Regions from separate parts of the Streptomyces sp. C36 genome, predicted to be linked through region 1. Evidence: riboswitches for the same ligand, from Rfam matches in the RefSeq annotation. Region 1 holds a riboswitch; each other region holds the start of a gene.

Region 1 (4,576 bases):
GGTCGGCCTGCTCGCCGCCGCCACCACCGCTGTGCGCGATGCGCAGCGCCAGCACCCCGACGAGGAGGTAGATCACGCCGCGTGCCACCAGTCCGGCGCGCGCCGCCATGGCCGTGCCCTTCCCACGGGCCGCCCGCGCGCCGCCGTCGTTCGACCACCGACCCATCACGCCGCCTCTCGCGTCGCGCGCTCCGTCCCCCTGCCATGGGGAGGATCGGCTGCCCCCGGACGCGGGGACGAAACGGCCCGCGCGGGGGCGGGCGCCGGACGGAGGCGCCCGGCCGTCGTCCCCCGGCTCACGGGGGTCATGACTTGCGCCTCACCGGCCCCCATGGGCCCGGCTGTCTCTCGATCTCCCGGGTGGCCTCGTCGATCACCCACGGGTCGATCCAGGCCAGGGGCTCGACGTCGTTGACCAGGGGCTCGTTGTCCGGGCCACGGCCGCACTCGCGGCCCCGCAGCAGCCACGGGCGTACGTCGCCGCCCCTGGTCCGGGGCAGGTGGCAGTAGTCGTACAGACGGCGGGCGGCCCAGATCCGCAGCGGCCGGTCCTCCCACCACGACTCGACGTCCAGGGGGCTGGCGGACAGCCCGGGCAGGGGGACGCCGGTCAGTTCGTCCCTGCTGGAGGTGGCGGACAGATCGACCCCGGGGCCCAGGGACCAGCGCACGTACAGGCGCCGTTCACGCCTGATCCGGTCGGCCACCTCCTTCAGGCTGTGCAGGGTGGCAAGGTCACCGGGGCCGTTCGTCACCGTACCTCCTGGGTGGGCCCGGGCAGGGCGGCCTTCAGCACACGCCTCCCCGTCCCGGCGCACCGATAACGCGGGGGCCGCACGAACCACCCGGGCAGCCGGACGCCTCCCCCGTCGCGGGAAACGTGTCCCCGTGACAGAAGAACGTGTCTCCCGTCACGGGAGGAAACATGAAGGCCCGCGCAGGTGGGGCCGTAGGCTGATCACGCAGCTGGTTCGCCCCGTCCGCCAGGCGGGAGGCGTCGTAAGAGGGAACCCGGTGCGATTCCGGGACTGCCCCGCAGCGGTGAGCGGGAACGACCGCCGTCATACGCACTGGATCAGCGGCCCTCGGGGCCACGGGTCCGGGAAGCGACGGCCAGTAGGAGCCCCGTCCGGTCCCGCCGGACGAGGCGTGTCCGCGAGTCCGAAGACCTGCCGCTGCCCGCGTGCGGCGGTCGCACGCGGACCACTCGGTGACCTCGAGGGCGGGTCGGCGACACGGCCGATCGCGCCGTGTCCTTCGCGTCCCGGCGGGCCGCCGAGGCCGATCCTCGACTCGCGAAGGAGAGTTGACGTGACGATCAGCCCCCAGGACACCGAAGCCGCCCCGGCCCGCGCGCCCAAGACCCCGGCGGACTCCCGGGTGACGCTCGCCCACATCATGAGCGAGCACGACACCAATCTGTACGGCACCATCCACGGCGGCGTCGTGATGAAGCTGATCGACGACGCGGCCGCCGCGGCCGCCGGGCGTCATGCCGACGGGCCGGCCGTGACCGTCTCCGTGGACCGCATGTCCTTCCTCGCCCCGGTCCGCGCCGGCGACCTGCTGAGCGCTCACGCCGAACTGCGCCGAGCCGGCCGCACGTCGATGACCGTAGCGGTCCGCGTCACCGCCGAACGCTGGAACGCCTCCGGTCCCACGGCCGAGGTCGCCAACGCCGGCCTGACCTTCGTCGCCGTCGACGCAGAGGGGTGCCCCCGCCCCGTACCGCCCCTGGCGGTGCCGGAAGCCCCCGCCGACCGGGGCTGATCGCCGGCCGGGCGTGCTCCGGGTGCCGGGGCGCCGCCCGGCCTCCGCTCCTTACGCGTCGTCGGACACCGCGTACGCCGCGGTGTCCGCCGCGCCGCGCGAAGTGGCCCACGAGGACGGCCCGTCATTGGACCTGCCGGGCCGGCCACTTGCGGCCGTAGCGTGGCAGGGCAAGCGAGGAGGACGCGGCTTCCGAGCCGCTCGCACCCAGGAGAGTCGTGCCGATACCGATGATGCCGCGCGCCGGAGCGCCCCGCGTTCTGACCGTCGCCCAGTTGAGCAACTCCGTCGGTGACGGCGCGTACTACACGTGCTCGGCGCTGTACTTCACCCAGGTCGTCGGCCTGTCCCCCGCCCGGCTCGGGGTGGGGCTCACGGTGGCGTGGGCCGTGGGTTCGCTGGCGGGCGTCCCGCTGGGCCATCTCGCCGACCGCCGTGGTCCGCGCGGCACGGCGGTGCTGCTGGCGCTGGCCACGGCGGTGGCCGTCGCCTCGTTCCTCGTCATCCGTTCCTTCGCGCCGTTCCTGATCGCCGTCTGCCTGTACGCCACCGCGCAGTCGGGGCTGGCGGCGGCCCGCCAGGCGCTGCTCGCGGGCCTGGTCGCGCCCGCCGAACGCACCGGCGTCCTCGCCCACCTGCAGGCGGCGCTCAACGCGGGACTGGCCGTCGGCGCGGCCCTGGGCGGCCTGGCCCTGGCGCACGGAAGCCGGGCCGGGTACCTCGCCGTGTTCGCCGTCGACGCGCTGAGCTTCGTGGTCTGCGCCGCGCTCACGCTGCGGCTGCCGGCTGTGGCGCCCGTCGCGAGACCCGTGGACGACGGGCCCGCGCTGGCGGTGCTGCGGGACCGCCCGTACGCCCTCGTCACGCTCCTCAACGCGGTCCTGCTGCTGCGGATGCCGCTGCTCAGCCTCGCCGTTCCGCTGTGGATCGCCCTCCGGGCGCCCCAACTCACGTGGCTCGCGTCGGCGCTGTTCGTCCTCAACACGCTCGGGGTGGCGCTGTTCCAGGTCCGTACGGCGCGTTCCGTCACCGGGCTGCGCTCCGCCGCGCGCGCCGTGCGCGTCGCCGGCGCCGTTCTGCTGGCGTCCTGCGCGGTGTTCGCCCTGTCGGCCGCGGACCTGCCGTTGTGGGCCACGGCGGCGGTTCTGGTGGCGGCCTCGGCTCTTCTGCTCGTCGGCGAGATGAAGCAGTCCGCCGGTTCCTGGCAGATCGGCTTCGACCTCGCGCCCGACGACCGCATGGGCCAGTACCAGGGCTTCTTCGCCACGAGCGTGGCCGCCGCGCGCACCCTCGGCCCGCTGTTGCTCACCACGACGGTCGTGTCCCAGGGAGTGCCGGGCTGGCTCCTGCTGGGTGGCGTCTTCCTCGCCGCGGGCCACGCGATGGGCCCGGCCGTACGGTGGGCGCGGCGCGACCGCCCCTACGCGCTGCCGGAGCCCGGGGCGGCAGGGCCCCGGGCGGCCACGGCCGCGTGACGCGCCCGGTCACCCCGGGAGCGGTTCCTCCGCACGGCGCGGGCCACCCGGCCCGCACACCCGCTTCGCCGCCAGCCACTGCACGGTGAGCCGCTGGTACTCGAGGCTCTCGTCGCGGGTGAGCAGGCGCCCTTCGCGGGCGCTCAGGAACGTACGGATCTTCGCGTTGATCACCTCGGGGCGTGCCTGCTCGCAGGTCTGGATGACGGACATGTGCCACAGGCTAAAGGCAGGCACTGACACGGAGCCGACGACTGTGATCAAGTTCGGCAAATGCTCATCGAATCGTCATGAAGACGAGGCATAAGCCTTTCTCACCCCGGTTCTCACCCCGCTCGCCAGCGAGTAACAGTTGGCAGGCGAGTGACTGGTGGGAGTGGAGGTGGGCCGGTACAACGGAGGGCATGCGTATTCGATCATTAGCGGTCATAGGAAGTCTGCTGGCGACGCTGGCGGTTGGCATGCCGGGGGTGTCGCACGCGGCATCCGGACGGTCGGCTGCCCCGGCTCTGGACGCCTGCCAGGAGCGGGCGAGCGTAAAGGTGTTCCACGAGGGCGGCATACCGCTGCTGGACTGGCGGGAGAACCTCGAGTTCGACGGGCGCGGCACGCTCTGGGTCGCGCACATCACCAAGGGCCGGGTCGAGGGGTACGCCCCCGACGGGACGCTCAAGACCAGCTTTCCGGTGAGCGGGGCGGGCGGCATCCGGCGCGGTCCGGACGGGATGATGTACGTCAACTTCGGCGTGAATCCGCTGACTCCCGTCGGCGGCATCGTGCGGTTCGACCCGACTGCCGCCCATCCGAAGCCGGAGAAGGTCGTCAGCGGTATATCCGGCATCAACGGCCTCGCCATCGACACCGAGGGCAACTTCTACCTCAGCCGCGAGCTGTCCACCGGCATCCTCAAGATCCGGCCGGACGGCACCAGGGACGAGGAGTGGACGAAGAAGGCGAACGTCTTCGGCACCAACGGCCTGGAGATCGTCGGCGATCAGCTGTACGCGAGCGTCATCACCGACACCTCGTCCCCGGTCGTGCGCATCCCCCTGAACGACCCGGCGCGGCACACGACGGTCGTCAAGCTCAGCAAGGGCCCCCTGGGCATCAAGCTCCTCGACGACCTCACCGCCTTCAACGGCGACCTGGTGGTCGCGAGCTTCCGCGACGGCGAACTGATCCGGGTGAACCCGGAGACCGGCCGGTCCTGCGTCCTGGTGAGCGGCCTGCGGATGCCCAGCAGCGTCCGCGTCGCCCGGGCGTTCGGCGACAACGACCCCCGGCACGACCTCTTCGTCGTCGAGGCCTCCGGCCGCATCCTCAAGGTGACG
Region 2 (4,576 bases), on a different contig from region 1:
TCGCGTACGCGCCAGGCCCCGACGCCGCTCGCGCGCCGTGCCGCGAGGAACGCCCGCGCGGCGAGGAGGGCCGCGCGAGGGGCGTCGCCGGAGGCGAGGCGCACGGCGGGGCCGGCGGTGCCGAAGCACAGCAGGGCGTGCCGGCCGTCCCGCTCTGCGATCAACGTCACATCGGGCGCCAGAGCCACGATGTCGCCGCGGCCGTCGTCGAGACCGAAGAGGAAACGGCCCGACAATCCCGACAAGTCGCTTGTTCCTGCTTCGTCTTCTCCTGCGCCTTCTCCTGCGCCTTCTCCTGCGCCTTCTCCTGCGCCTTCTCCGGCGCACAGAAGCCCGTCCAGGGCGCGCGCCCAGGCCTGCACATCCACGCGCGCGTCGGTCCGCCCGTCATCCCGCCCGTCCAGCCCGCACAGCGGCGACGCCACCACGTTGCGGATCCGCTCGTGACGGTCCGACGGCAGCAGCCCGGCCGCGCGCAGCCGCCCTCCCAGGGCCGCGCCGCAGGCGTCCGGCAGGCCGCGCAGCTGGACGTTGCCGCGCGAGGTGATGTCGAGACGGCCGTCGCCCAGCTCCTCGGCCAGGCCGGCCAGCACCTCGGCCTGAACGGACGTCAGCAGACCGCCGGGCAGCCGGACGCGCGCCAGCGCCCCGTCGTCCGCGGCGTGCAGCCGCAGCGCGCCGGGGCAGCGGTCACCGCTCTCGCGGCCGGACGTGGGGGTGGCGGACATGGCCGCGAGCATACCGAGGGGCACCTCTCCGCGGCCCCGCCCGCCCCGGTTCGCCGGCTCCGGGCGGCAGGGGCGGGAGAACGGAACACGCGCTGGTCATCGGGGTTCCGCTCGCTACTATGGCTCATCGGCGGAGCCATGGGTCCGCCGGACGCCAGAGACGGCGACAGGGGAGGAAGCCGGTGAGACTCCGGCACGGTCCCGCCACTGTGAGCACGGCAGCGATGCCGGGCGAGTCAGGAACTCCCGCCGTCTTCCCACCGCCCGGGGCGCGGACCCCGAGGAAGGCCAGCCGCAGCATGCGCACGTTCCGGTGCCGCGCACCCCGGGCGACCCTCGAAGCACTCGCACTCGGGAGCGCCGCGTGATCCTTCTCCTGTCGACCTCCGACACCGACCTGCTCAGCGCCCGCGCGGCCGGCGGCCCGGTGTCCTACCGGCTCGCCAACCCCGCCCGGCTCGCGCTGGACGAGCTCCCGGCGCTCCTGGAGGGCACCGACCTCGTCGTCGTACGCCTCCTCGGCGGCCTCCGCGCCTGGCAGGAGGGCCTGGACCTGCTGCTCGCCGGCCCGCGGCCCGTCGTCGTCCTCACCGGCGAACAGGCACCCGACGCCCAGCTGATGGAGGCCTCCACGGTCCCCGTCGGCATCGCCGCCGAGGCCCACGCCTACCTCGCCCACGGCGGCCCGGCCAACCTCGAGCAGCTCGCCCGCTTCCTCTCGGACACCGTGCTGCTCACCGGCCACGGCTTCGAGCCCCCGGCCGCCGCCCCCGCCTGGGGCGAGCTGGAGCGCACCCCCAAGCCCGGCGCGAGCGGCCCGCTCGTCGCGGTGCTCTACTACCGCGCGCACCACATGAGCGGCAACACCGCCTTCGTCGAGGCCCTGTGCGGGGCGATCGAGGACGCCGGAGGCCGCGCGCTGCCGCTGTACGTCGCCTCCCTGCGCGCCCCCGAACCCGAACTGATCGACGCCCTGCGCGGCGCCGACGCCATCGTCACCACCGTCCTCGCGGCCGGCGGCACCCGCCCCGCCGAGGCCTCCGCCGGCGGCGACGACGAGTCCTGGGACGCCGGCGCCCTCGCCGCGCTCGACGTACCGATCCTGCAGGCGCTGTGCCTGACCGGGCCGCGCAGCGCGTGGGAGGAGAACGACGAGGGGCTCTCGCCGCTCGACGCCGCCACCCAGGTCGCCGTGCCCGAGTTCGACGGCCGCATCATCACCGTTCCGTTCTCCTTCAAGGAGGTCGACGAGGACGGCCTGCCCGCCTATGTCGCCGACATGGAGCGCGCCGCCCGCGTGGCCGGCATCGCCGTGCGCCACGCCCGGCTGCGCCACATCCCGGCCGCCGACAAGCGGATCGCCCTCGTCCTGTCCGCCTACCCCACCAAGCACTCCCGCATCGGCAACGCCGTCGGCCTCGACACCCCCGCCAGTGCCGTCGCCCTGCTGCGCCGACTGCGCGAGGAGGGCTACGACTTCGGCGACGAGGCCGTGCCCGGCCTCGCCTCCGGCGACGGCGACGAGCTCATCTACGCCCTCATCGAGGCCGGCGGCCACGACCAGGACTGGCTCACCGAGGAGCAGCTGGCCAGCAACCCGGTCCGTATCCCGGCCGCCGACTACAAGCGCTGGTACGCGCAGTTGCCCGCCGAGCTGCGCGAGGCCGTCGAGGAGCACTGGGGCCCGGCGCCCGGCGAGATGTTCCTCGACCGCAGCCGTACCGCCGAGGGCGACCCGGACGGCGACATCGTCCTGGCCGCCCTGCGCCGCGGCAACCTGCTGATCCTCATCCAGCCGCCGCGCGGCTTCGGCGAGAACCCCATCGCCATCTACCACGACCCCGACCTGCCGCCCTCCCACCACTACCTCGCCGCCTACCGCTGGATCGCGGCCTCCCGCGAGGACGGCGGCTTCGGCGCCGACGCGATGGTGCACCTGGGCAAGCACGGCAACCTCGAGTGGCTGCCCGGCAAGAACGCCGGCCTGTCCGCCGCCTGCGGCCCCGACGCCGCCCTCGGCGACCTGCCGCTGGTCTACCCCTTCCTCGTCAACGACCCCGGCGAGGGCACCCAGGCCAAGCGCCGCGCCCACGCCACCCTCGTCGACCACCTCGTGCCGCCCATGGCCCGCGCCGAGTCCTACGGCGACATCACGCGCCTGGAACAGCACCTCGACGAGTACGCCCAGATCTCCGCCATGGACCCGGCCAAGCTGCCGGCGATCCGCGCCCAGATCTGGACCCTGATCCAGGCCGCCCGCCTCGACCACGACCTCGGCCTGGAGGAGCGCCCGGACGACGACGGCTTCGACGACTTCCTGCTGCACGTCGACGGCTGGCTGTGCGAGGTCAAGGACGCCCAGATCCGCGACGGTCTGCACGTCCTGGGCGACGCCCCCACCGGCGAGGCGCGGGTGAACCTCGTCCTGTCGATCCTGCGCGCCCGCCAGATCTGGGGCGGCACGACGGCCCTGCCGGGCCTGCGCGAGGCACTCGGCCTGGACGAGTCGGCGGCCACGCGCACGACGGCGGACGAGGCGGAGGCCGAGGCCCGCGCCCTGGTGGAGGCCATGGAGGCGGCGGGCTGGGACCCGGCGGCGATCCCGGCTGTCGTGGGCACCGGTGTCGTGGGCACCGACCCCGCGAAGGCCGACGCCGTCGCGGCCATCCTCGACTTCGCCGCCCGCGAAGTGGTCCCCCGCCTGGCAGGCACGACCGCCGAACTCGACCACGCCGTCAAGGCGCTGTCCGGCGGCTTCGTCCCCGCGGGCCCCTCCGGCTCCCCGCTGCGCGGCCTGGTCAACGTCCTTCCGACGGGCCGCAACTTCTACTCCGTCGACCCCAAGGCCGTCCCCAGCCGCCTCGCCTGGGAGACCGGCCAGGCCCTCGCCGACTCGCTGCTCGAGCGCTACCGCACCGACGAGGGCGGCTGGCCCGAGTCGGTGGGCCTGTCCCTGTGGGGCACCAGCGCCATGCGCACGGCCGGCGACGACGTGGCGGAGGCGCTGGCCCTGCTGGGCGTCCGCCCGGTGTGGGACGAGGCGTCGCGACGCGTGACGGGCCTCGAGCCCGTCGCCCTCGAGGAACTGGGCCGCCCCCGCATCGACGTCACCCTGCGCATCAGCGGCTTCTTCCGCGACGCGTTCCCGCACGTCATCGGCCTCCTGGACGACGCCGTGCGCCTGGTGGCCTCGCTCGACGAGCCCGCCGAGCAGAACTACGTCCGTGCCCACGCCCAGGCCGACCTCGCCGCCCACGGCGACGAACGCCGCGCCACCACCCGCATCTTCGGCTCCCGCCCCGGCACCTACGGCGCGGGCCTGCTCCAGCTCATCGACAGCCGCGACTGGCGCACCGACGCCGACCTCGCCGAGGTCTACACCGTCTGGGGCGGCTACGCTTACGGCCGCGGCCTCGAGGGCCGCCCGGCCCGCGAGGACATGGAGACGGCCTACAAGCGCATCGCGGTCGCGGCCAAGAACACCGACACCCGCGAACACGACATCGCCGACTCCGACGACTACTTCCAGTACCACGGCGGCATGGTCGCCACCGTCAAGGCCCTCAAGGGCACCGCCCCCGCCGCGTACATCGGCGACTCCACCCGCCCCGAGACGATCCGCACCCGCACCCTGGTCGAGGAGACCTCCCGCGTCTTCCGCGCCCGTGTGGTCAACCCCCGCTGGATCGAGGCCATGCGCCGCCACGGCTACAAGGGCGCCTTCGAACTCGCCGCGACCGTGGACTACTTGTTCGGCTACGACGCCACCACCGGCGTCGTCCCCGACTGGATGTACGACAAGCTCGCCCAGACCTACGCCCTGGACCCGGAGAACCGCGCCTTCCTCC
Region 3 (4,576 bases), on a different contig from region 1:
AGGTGCCGACGACCAGCCCGTCGGCCGTGGTGCGGCGGGCCGTGGCCACCACCTCGGCCCAGGCGCGCCTTGGGTCCTCGGCCGCCGGGCCGGCGTCGCGTCCGCTGCCGCTGATCTCTTCCTGCGCACTCATCGGTCGTCGCCTCCGGTTCACGAAATGGTCCGGCCGGGCCCAGTTCACCTTCCGTTCACCCTGAGTCCCTACGGTCGCCGCGTACTGACCATCGAGCTGATTGCCTGGGTGAATGGAAAACATCACGCTTCTCATCGGGATCGTGATCGTCACGGCCTTGGTGTTCGACTTTACGAACGGCTTCCACGACACGGCCAACGCCATGGCCACCACCATCTCCACCGGGGCCCTCAAGCCCAAGGTGGCCGTGGCCATGTCGGCCGTGCTCAACCTCGTCGGCGCGTTCCTGTCCGTTGAGGTCGCCAAGACGATCTCCGGCGGGATCATCGACGAGACCGCGGGCATCAGGCCGGAAGTGATCTTCGCCGGGCTCGTCGGCGCGATCGTCTGGAACCTGCTGACCTGGCTCGCGGGCCTTCCCTCCAGCTCCTCGCACGCCCTCTTCGGCGGCCTGATCGGTGCCACGGTCGTCGCCGTCGGCTTCGACGCGGTCAACACCGACAAGGTCGTGATGAAGGTCCTCATCCCGGCCGTCGCCGCGCCGCTGGTGGCCGGCATCGCCGCCTGGTGCGCGACCCGGCTCACCTACCGCCTCGCCCGGGGCCGCGACGAGCAGGAGACCGCCAAGGGCTACCGCGCCGGGCAGATCGCCTCGGCCGCCCTGGTCTCCCTCGCCCACGGCACCAACGACGCCCAGAAGACCATGGGTGTGATCACCCTCGCGCTGGTCGCCGGCGGCGTCGTCGCCCCGCACTCCGACCCGCCCATGTGGGTCATCGTCTCCGCGGGCCTGGCCATCGCGCTCGGTACGTACCTCGGCGGCTGGCGCATCATCCAGACGCTCGGCAAGGGTCTGACCGACATCAAGCCCGCCCAGGGCTTCGCCGCCCAGACCGGCGCCGCGACCGTCATCCTCGCCTCCTCGCACATCGGCTTCGCGCTCTCCACCACCCAGGTCTGCTCCGGCTCGATCATGGGCGCCGGCCTCGGCCGCAAGGGCGGCGTGGTGCGCTGGTCCACCGCCGGCCGCATGGTCATGGCCTGGGGCCTGACCCTGCCCGCCGCGGGCCTGGTCGCCGGTGGCGCCGCCCTCCTCGCCGACCAGGGCGACTGGGGCGTGGCCGCGGTCGCCGTCCTCGGCCTCGGCGTCTCGGGCGCGATCTGGCTGGCCTCGCGCCGCAAGCCGGTGACGCACGACAACGTCAACGACCTCAACCAGCCGCAGGGCGTGGACGCCGAGCCCCTCGAGCCCGCCGGCGTCATCACCGCCGCCCTCCAGGCCGTCGCCCCGCCGCCGGCCGGCCCCCTGGCCGCCGCCCCGGCGACCGCCTCCTCCGCCCCCGCCGCCCCCGCCGCGGCGACGAGCTAAGGAACCAAGGAACCCCGTCATGCAGATCAACTGGGAAGCCCTCGGCCAGGTCTTCGGCGTCAGCCTCGTCGTGACCGTCGCGCTCGTCGGCGTCTTCACCCTCGGCATCGTCGGCACCGCGCCCCGCAAGGCCCAGGAGCAGCCGGACGGCACCGTCGCCGCGCCCGTCGCTCCCAACGCGCTCCTGCGCACCGGCGCGTACGCCTGCTTCGCGCTGTGCGCGGCCGCCGTCGGATACGGCATCTTCCTCATCGTCTCCTGAGGGCGCCCTCCGGGTGCTTCCGAGCGCCCGGAGCACCTCCGCATATCCCTCCCACGGCCCGGGAAGGCCGCAGGTCAGCTGTGAGTTGACTGCCCTTCCCGGGCCGTGGTGCACTTCCGGAGCCAAACGGCGACAGCAGAGGAAGCCGGTGTGAATCCGGCGCGGTCCCGCCACTGTCACCGGGGAGCGTCCTCCACCGAGGGCCACGGCCCGCCCCGCGGGCTGGAAGGCCGGAGCGACGTCGATCCGGGAGCCAGGAGACTCTGGTCGCCGGTCACGTCGAGCCAGGGCGCGGACCCTGAGTGAGGACACATCGCCATGCCCGGCCGCCGCATACCGTCCGACAGTGAGCCCCCCTTCCGCCGAGGCGCGACGGCGGCCTGACCGATGCGCGCCGATCACCTCGGTTTCGCGTGCGGTGCGGCCCTCGGCTTCGCCGGTGACCTCCTCCTCGGCGACCCCCGCCGCGGCCATCCCGTGGCCGCCTTCGGGCGCGCCGCGCACGCCGTCGAACAGCGCCTGTGGCGCGACCATCGCGGCACGGGCGCCCTGCACACCCTGCTGTGCGCGGGCGGCGCCGTGGCCGGCGCCGGGCTGCTGGCCCGTACCGCACGCCCCTCCCCCACGGCGCGCGTCGCCCTGACCGCCGCCGCCACCTGGGCCGTCCTGGGCGGCACATCGCTGGGCCGCGAGGCGCGCGCCGTCGGCGGGGCGCTCGCCGCCGGCGACCTGGCGGCCGCCCGGAAGCGGCTGCCCCACCTGTGCGGCCGCGATCCGCAGGCCCTGGACGAGCAGCAGATCGCGCGCGCGGTCGTGGAGTCCGTCGCCGAGAACACCTCCGACGCCGTCGTGGGCGCCCTGGTGTGGGGAGCGCTCGGCGGCGTGCCCGGGCTGGTGGGCTTCCGCGCCGTGAACACCCTCGACGCCATGGTCGGCCACAGGTCCCCGCGCTACCGCCGGTTCGGCTGGGCCTCCGCCCGCCTCGACGACGTCGCCGGCTGGCCCGGCGCCCGGCTCACCGCCGCCCTCGCCGTCCTCGCGGGCCCCGACCCGCGCGGCGCCCTGCGCGTCGCCCGCCGCGACGCCTCCCGCCACCCCAGCCCCAACGCCGGCCCCGTCGAGGCCGCCTTCGCCGGGGCGCTCGGGGTACGCCTCGGCGGCACCCTCGCCTACGCGGGCCGCGTCGAGCACCGCCCCGTCCTGGGCGCGGAGAACCGGCCGGTCGAGGTCGCGGACGTCGAACGCGCGGTGCGGCTCTCGCGCCGGGTGTCGGTCCTGGCCCTGGGAACGGCCCTGCTGACTAGGACGGTCGTCGCGACCGTGACGAGGAGGAAGCGTTGTCGGTGACAGCTGGGAGGGGCGGGGGCCTGCTGGTGGCCGGCACGACCTCCGACGCGGGCAAGAGCGTGGTGACCGCCGGGATCTGCCGCTGGCTGGTCCGCAAGGGCGTCAACGTCGCGCCGTTCAAGGCGCAGAACATGTCGCTCAACTCGTACGTCACGCGCGAGGGCGCGGAGATAGGGCGCGCGCAGGCCATGCAGGCCGCGGCCGCGCGCGTCGAGCCCAGCGCGCTCATGAACCCGGTGCTGCTCAAGCCCGGCGGCGACCGCAGCAGCCAGGTCGTCCTGATGGGCAAGCCGGTGGGCGAGCTCAGCGCGCGCGGCTATCACGCGGGCCGCCAGGAGCAGTTGTTCGGCACGGTGACGGAGTGCCTGGAGGAGCTGCGGCGTACGCACGACGCGGTCATCTGCGAGGGCGCCGGCAGCCCGGCGGAGATCAACCTGCGGCGCAGCGACATCGTCAACATGGGCATCGCGCGGGCCGGCCGGCTGCCCGTGGTCGTCGTCGGCGACATCGACCGGGGCGGCGTCTTCGCCTCCTTCTTCGGCACCACGGCGCTCCTCTCGCCCGAGGACCAGGAACTGATAGCGGGCTACATCGTCAACAAGTTCCGGGGCGACGTGAGCCTGCTGGAGCCCGGCCTGGACATGCTGCGCGACCTGACGGGCCGGCGGACGTTCGGCGTGCTGCCTTTCACCCACGGCCTGGGCATCGACGAGGAGGACGGCCTGAGGGTCTCGCTGCGCGGCGCCGTCCGCGAATCGGTGGTGGCCCCGCCGCACGGCGCCGACGTGCTGCGGGTGGCGGTGTGCGCGGTACCGCTGATGTCCAACTTCACGGACGTGGACGCCCTCGCGGCCGAACCGGGCGTCGTGGTGCGCTTCGTGGACCGGCCCGAGGAACTCGCCGACGCCGACCTCGTGGTCGTACCGGGTACGCGCGGCACGGTCCGCGCGCTGGCGTGGCTGCGCGAACGCGGCCTCGCCGACGCGCTCGCCCGGCGCGCGGCGGAAGGCCGCCCGGTGCTGGGCGTCTGCGGCGGCTTCCAGCTGCTGGGCGAGCGGATCGAGGACGAGGTGGAGTCCCGCGCCGGTGTGGTCGAGGGCCTCGGCCTGCTGCCCGTACGCGTGCGCTTCGCGGCGGAGAAGACCCTGGCGAGGCCGGTGGGCACCGCCCTGGGCGAACGAGTGGAGGGCTACGAGATCCACCACGGCGTCGCGGACGTCCACGGCGGCGACGAGCCGTTCCTCGACGGCTGCCGGGTCGGCGCCGTCTGGGGCACCCACTGGCACGGCTCTCTGGAGAGCGACGGCTTCCGCCGGGCGTTCCTGCGCCGGGTCGCACAGGCGGCCGGACGGGCGTTCGTCCCGGCGCCGGACACGTCGTTCGCGGCGCTGCGCGAGGAACAGCTGGACCGGCTGGGCGACCTGATCGAGGAGCACGCGGACACGGATGCGCTGCTGCGGCTGAT
Region 4 (4,576 bases), on a different contig from region 1:
CGGGCGCGGAGGAGAGGTCATCGCCCCGGACGACGGCGCTCACGGCGCCGCAGTGGGAGTGCCCGCAGACGATGATGTCGCGGACGCCCAGCACGCGGACCGCGTACTCGATGGTGGCGGTCTCGCCGGACGGGTGGTCGCTGCGGTACTCGGGGACGATGTTGCCCGCGGTACGGAGCTCGAAGAGTTCGCCGGGTCGTGCGCCGGTGATGAGGGACGGCACGACGCGCGAGTCGGAGCACGTGATGAACAGGGTCTCCGGCGACTGGCCGGCTTCGAAAGCCCGGAAGCTCTCGGCGTTCTCGGCCACGTGGGTTGCGAACGATCGGGCGTTGTCGATGAGCGACTTCATGTTGGCCTGCCTCCTGCGCCCCGTGTGGGTTCCCGTTGGGGCGCGGTGTGTTCAAGTCAGCATTACGGGTGTGAGCGCGCCAGTGCATGGCTGCGCCGGCCGCCGTGCAGCCAATCCTGCGCGACGGACGAGACAGTCACTTTACCTGCACGTTACCCTTTGATGACAGGTAAATATTTCATCAAATAGGGCTCGCGGTTGGGCACTTGGGGCGCGCACCGCGCACATCGCCACCGTGACTACGCCCACATACACCCCATGCGTCAAGTGGACTCTTTACTTCCCGTTGATGCGCCCGGTACTCCCACACCAGGGGTTCCCCCTACGGTTTCTGACGAACCGTCGGGGCGTTGCCATTCCGATATGCGGATAGGGGGTGACGTCCGGAGGGGGCCTCCCTTAGATTTCCCCGACATTACGCATGTGATCGCACAGGGGACGGAGACACCGCATGTCGGAACCACCCGAGCAGCCCGCAGAGGGCTCACGAAGGCCGGTCGTCACCGTGCCGTTGATCGTCGCCGGGGTGTGCCTGGCCATCCCCTTCGTGGCGATGCTGTGGGTCGGTTCCTACTCCCGGCTCACGCCCGCCATCGCCGGCGTCCCGTTCTTCTACTGGTACCAGATGCTGTGGGTCCTCATCTCGACGATGCTCACCGTCGTCGCCTACGTCATCGTCCGCCGTCACGAGCGGAAGCACCGGGGCGGTGAGGTCCGATGAAGGACGGCGTGAACGGCGTGGCACTCGCCGTGTTCGTGTTCTTCTTCCTCGCCGTGACCGTCATGGGCTTCATGGCGTCGAAATGGCGGCGGGCGGAGAACGCGGACAATCTCGAGGAGTGGGGACTGGGCGGCCGCTCGTTCGGCACCTGGGTCACCTGGTTCCTGCTCGGCGGCGACCTCTATACGGCCTATACCTTCGTCGCCGTCCCGGCGGCCATCTACGCGGGCGGTGCGGCGGGCTTCTTCGCGGTGCCCTACACCATCCTCTGCTACCCGCTGGTCTTCACCTTCCTGCCGCGGCTGTGGTCGGTGGCGCACAAGCACGGGTACGTGACCTCGTCGGACTTCGTCCGGGGCCGCTTCGGCTCCCGGGGCCTGTCCCTGGCGCTGGCGCTGACCGGCATCCTCGCCACCATGCCGTACATCGCCCTGCAGCTGGTCGGCATACAGGCCGTCCTGGACGTGCTGGGCGTCGGCGGCGGCGAGGGCACCAACTGGTTCGTCAAGGACCTGCCGCTGCTGATCGCCTTCGGCGTGCTCGCGGCCTACACCTACTCCTCCGGGCTGCGGGCGCCGGCGCTGATCGCCTTCGTCAAGGACGCGCTGGTCTACATCGTCATCATCGTGGCGACCATCTACATCCCGATCCGGCTCGGCGGCTTCGACGAGATCTTCGCCAAGGCCGGTCATGCGTTCGCGGCCGAAAATCCGGCAACGGGCAAGCCGCGCGGCGCGCTCGTCCCCGGCCCGGACGCGCAGTGGTCGTACGCGACGCTCGCGCTGGGTTCGGCGATGGCGCTGTTCCTGTATCCCCACTCGGTGACGGCGGTGCTCTCCAGCAAGAGCCGCAACGTCATCCGCCGCAACACCACGATCCTTCCCCTCTACTCCCTGATGCTGGGCCTGCTGGCGATGCTCGGCTTCATGGCGCTGGCCGCCGGGGTGAAGGTCAAGAACGGGCAGCTGGCGATCCCGCAGCTGTTCGAGGACATGTTCCCGGACTGGTTCACGGGCGTGGCGTTCGCCGCGATCGGCATCGGGGCGCTCGTCCCGGCGGCCATCATGTCGATCGCCGCCGCAAATCTGTTCACCCGGAACATCTACAAGGAGTTCCTCAAGCCGGACGCCTCGCCCGAACACGAGGCGAAGGTGTCCAAGCTCGCCTCCCTGCTCGTCAAGGTCGGAGCGCTCGTTTTCGTCCTCACCATGGACAAAACGGTCGCCATCAACTTCCAGCTGCTCGGCGGCATATGGATCCTGCAGACGATCCCGGCGCTCGTCGGCGGGCTCTTCACCCGCTGGTTCCACCGCTGGGCCCTGCTGGCGGGCTGGGCGGCCGGCATGGGGTACGGCACCTGGCGGGCGTACGCTACGCCGAGCGCCACCCAGTCCCACTTCGGGAACACCAACCTCATCCCCTTCCTCGGGGAGAAGGGCTACATCGGCCTCACCGCGTTCGCCCTCAATGTGATCGTCGTCATCGTGGCGACCTTCGTCCTGAAGGCGATCAAGGCTCCCGACGGCGTCGACCAGACCAGCCCGTCGGACTACACCGCGGACGCCGGCGACCCGGGCGTCCCGGCGGAGCTCCCCCCGGCCACCGCGGGGGCCCCTGGCGGCCACTGACAGCACCCTGGCGGGCCCGCCGGACCCGCCCCGACATCAGGGCCGCCACACCCCTCTCCGGGGGGCGTGGCGGCCCTTTCGCGTGGCCTTCCGTAGCCTTGTGGAGGCCTTGCGCAGCCCGCCCGTTAGCACATTCAGCGACCGTGTCATGACGGGACGACACAACATGTGGGGGCGCGTACGAGGGGCGGCACTAGATGTATGCTCGTCCTCGCTGATGTCGCAGGGGAATCCGGTGAAAGTCCGGAACTGTCCCGCAACGGTGTATGTGTGCGCATATACCCAGCGCACCTGTAGTCCGAGGACCTGCCGCCAGCGCGCCCACCACCGAGCCTGCCCTGGGCTCGGCTATGGGCGTTGAATTCGTCCGGGCCCCGCGGGTTGGGCCGACGGACGCCTACGAGGCATGCCCCGGTGCATTCGGCATGCCCGTACGCGACCGTCGCGCGCACCCGCCCGGGCCCACCCCAGCCGAGCGAGGGAGAGCCACACGTGACCATCGCGCCCGCAGATCCGGTCTCAGCGAACGCGGAAGCGACCGGCGGTCCCGGGACCGCGCTGCTGCGCACCCTGACCGACCTCACCGCAGACCTGCCTTCCACCGACCCGGGCAAGGTCGCCGCCGCCGCGCTGCGCGGCCGCAGCGCCGCGTCGGACGAGGCCGAGCTGCGCTCCCTCGCCACCGAGGCCGCCGCCGGCCTGATCGCCGAGGAACCGGAGTACTCCCGCCTCGCCGCCCGGCTGCTCACCCGCGCCATCGCCGACGAGGCGGCCGGCGAGGGTGCGACCTCCTTCTCCGCCTCGGTGGCCGTCGGCCACCGTGAGGGCCTGATCGCGGACGAGACCGCCGCGTTCGTCAAGGAGCACTCCGAGCGCCTGGACGCGCTGGTCGCCAAGGCTCTCGCCGACGGCGCCGACGACCGCTTCGGCTACTTCGGCCTGCGCACCCTGCACAGCCGCTACCTGCTGCGCCACCCGATCACCCGCAACGTGATCGAGACCCCGCAGCACTTCCTGCTGCGCGTGGCCTGCGGCCTGGCCGAGGACCACTCCGTGCGGGCCCTGGAGGACGTCGCCGAGCTCTACGGGCTCACCAGCACGCTCTCCTACCTGCCCTCCTCCCCCACGCTCTTCAACTCGGGCACCCGCCACCCGCAGATGTCGTCCTGCTACCTGCTGGACTCTCCGCTGGACGAGCTGGACTCGATCTACGACCGCTACCACCAGGTGGCGCGCCTGTCGAAGCACGCGGGCGGCATCGGCCTGTCGTACTCGCGCATCCGCTCCCGCGGCTCGCTGATCCGCGGCACCAACGGCCACTCCAACGGCATTGTGCCGTTCCTGCGCACCCTCGACGCCTCCGTCGCCGCCGTGAACCAGGGCGGCCGCCGCAAGGGCGCGGCCTGCGTCTACCTCGAGACGTGGCACGCCGACATCGAGGAGTTCCTGGAGCTCCGCGACAACACCGGTGAGGAGGCCCGTCGTACCCACAACCTCAACATCGCGCACTGGATCCCGGACGAGTTCATGCGCCGCGTCGAGGCCGACGCCGACTGGTCGCTCTTCTCCCCCGCCGACACCCCGGACCTGGTCGACCTCTACGGCGACGAGTTCGACGCCGCCTACCGCGCCTACGAGGCCGCCGGCAAGGCCGTCAAGCAGATCCCCGCCCGGGTGCTGTACGCCCGCATGATGCGTACCCTCGCGCAGACCGGCAACGGCTGGATGACGTTCAAGGACGCCGCCAACCGCACCGCCAACCAGACGGCCGAGAAGGGCAAGGTAGTCCACTCCTCGAACCTCTGCACGGAGATCCTCGAGGTCACGGACGACGGCGAGACCGCGGTCTGCAACCTGGGCTCGGTCAACCTCGCG

The links. A riboswitch is a leader RNA that binds a small molecule or an ion and turns the genes downstream of it on or off. The one in region 1 is predicted to bind cobalamin.
Region 2: another riboswitch for cobalamin. It lies ahead of cobN (cobaltochelatase subunit CobN); the one in region 1 lies ahead of AB4K12_RS02380 (acyl-CoA thioesterase).
Region 3: another riboswitch for cobalamin. It lies ahead of AB4K12_RS09780 (cobalamin biosynthesis protein); the one in region 1 lies ahead of AB4K12_RS02380 (acyl-CoA thioesterase).
Region 4: another riboswitch for cobalamin. It lies ahead of AB4K12_RS16995 (ribonucleoside-diphosphate reductase subunit alpha); the one in region 1 lies ahead of AB4K12_RS02380 (acyl-CoA thioesterase).

The regions. Positions count from the first base shown of each region.
Region 1 is NZ_JBFQGI010000001.1:550,302-554,877, reverse strand. Features, by position in the region: gene AB4K12_RS02390 (DUF1206 domain-containing protein) at 1-166, opposite strand, end outside; gene AB4K12_RS02385 (DUF6098 family protein) at 306-755, opposite strand; cobalamin riboswitch at 1,001-1,171, shown strand; gene AB4K12_RS02380 (acyl-CoA thioesterase) at 1,312-1,770, shown strand; gene AB4K12_RS02375 (MFS transporter) at 1,995-3,245, shown strand; gene AB4K12_RS02370 (hypothetical protein) at 3,255-3,458, opposite strand; gene AB4K12_RS02365 (hypothetical protein) at 3,650-4,576, shown strand, end outside.
Region 2 is NZ_JBFQGI010000003.1:674,513-679,088, forward strand. Features, by position in the region: gene AB4K12_RS12780 (cobalamin biosynthesis protein CobG) at 1-728, opposite strand, end outside; cobalamin riboswitch at 843-994, shown strand; gene cobN (cobaltochelatase subunit CobN) at 1,093-4,576, shown strand, end outside.
Region 3 is NZ_JBFQGI010000002.1:920,585-925,160, reverse strand. Features, by position in the region: gene AB4K12_RS09795 (class II aldolase/adducin family protein) at 1-133, opposite strand, end outside; gene AB4K12_RS09790 (anion permease) at 246-1,502, shown strand; gene AB4K12_RS09785 (hypothetical protein) at 1,522-1,764, shown strand; cobalamin riboswitch at 1,902-2,028, shown strand; gene AB4K12_RS09780 (cobalamin biosynthesis protein) at 2,152-3,111, shown strand; gene AB4K12_RS09775 (cobyric acid synthase) at 3,108-4,576, shown strand, end outside.
Region 4 is NZ_JBFQGI010000005.1:134,227-138,802, reverse strand. Features, by position in the region: gene AB4K12_RS17010 (carbonic anhydrase) at 1-352, opposite strand, end outside; gene AB4K12_RS17005 (DUF3311 domain-containing protein) at 804-1,073, shown strand; gene mctP (monocarboxylate uptake permease MctP) at 1,070-2,701, shown strand; cobalamin riboswitch at 2,873-3,030, shown strand; gene AB4K12_RS16995 (ribonucleoside-diphosphate reductase subunit alpha) at 3,194-4,576, shown strand, end outside.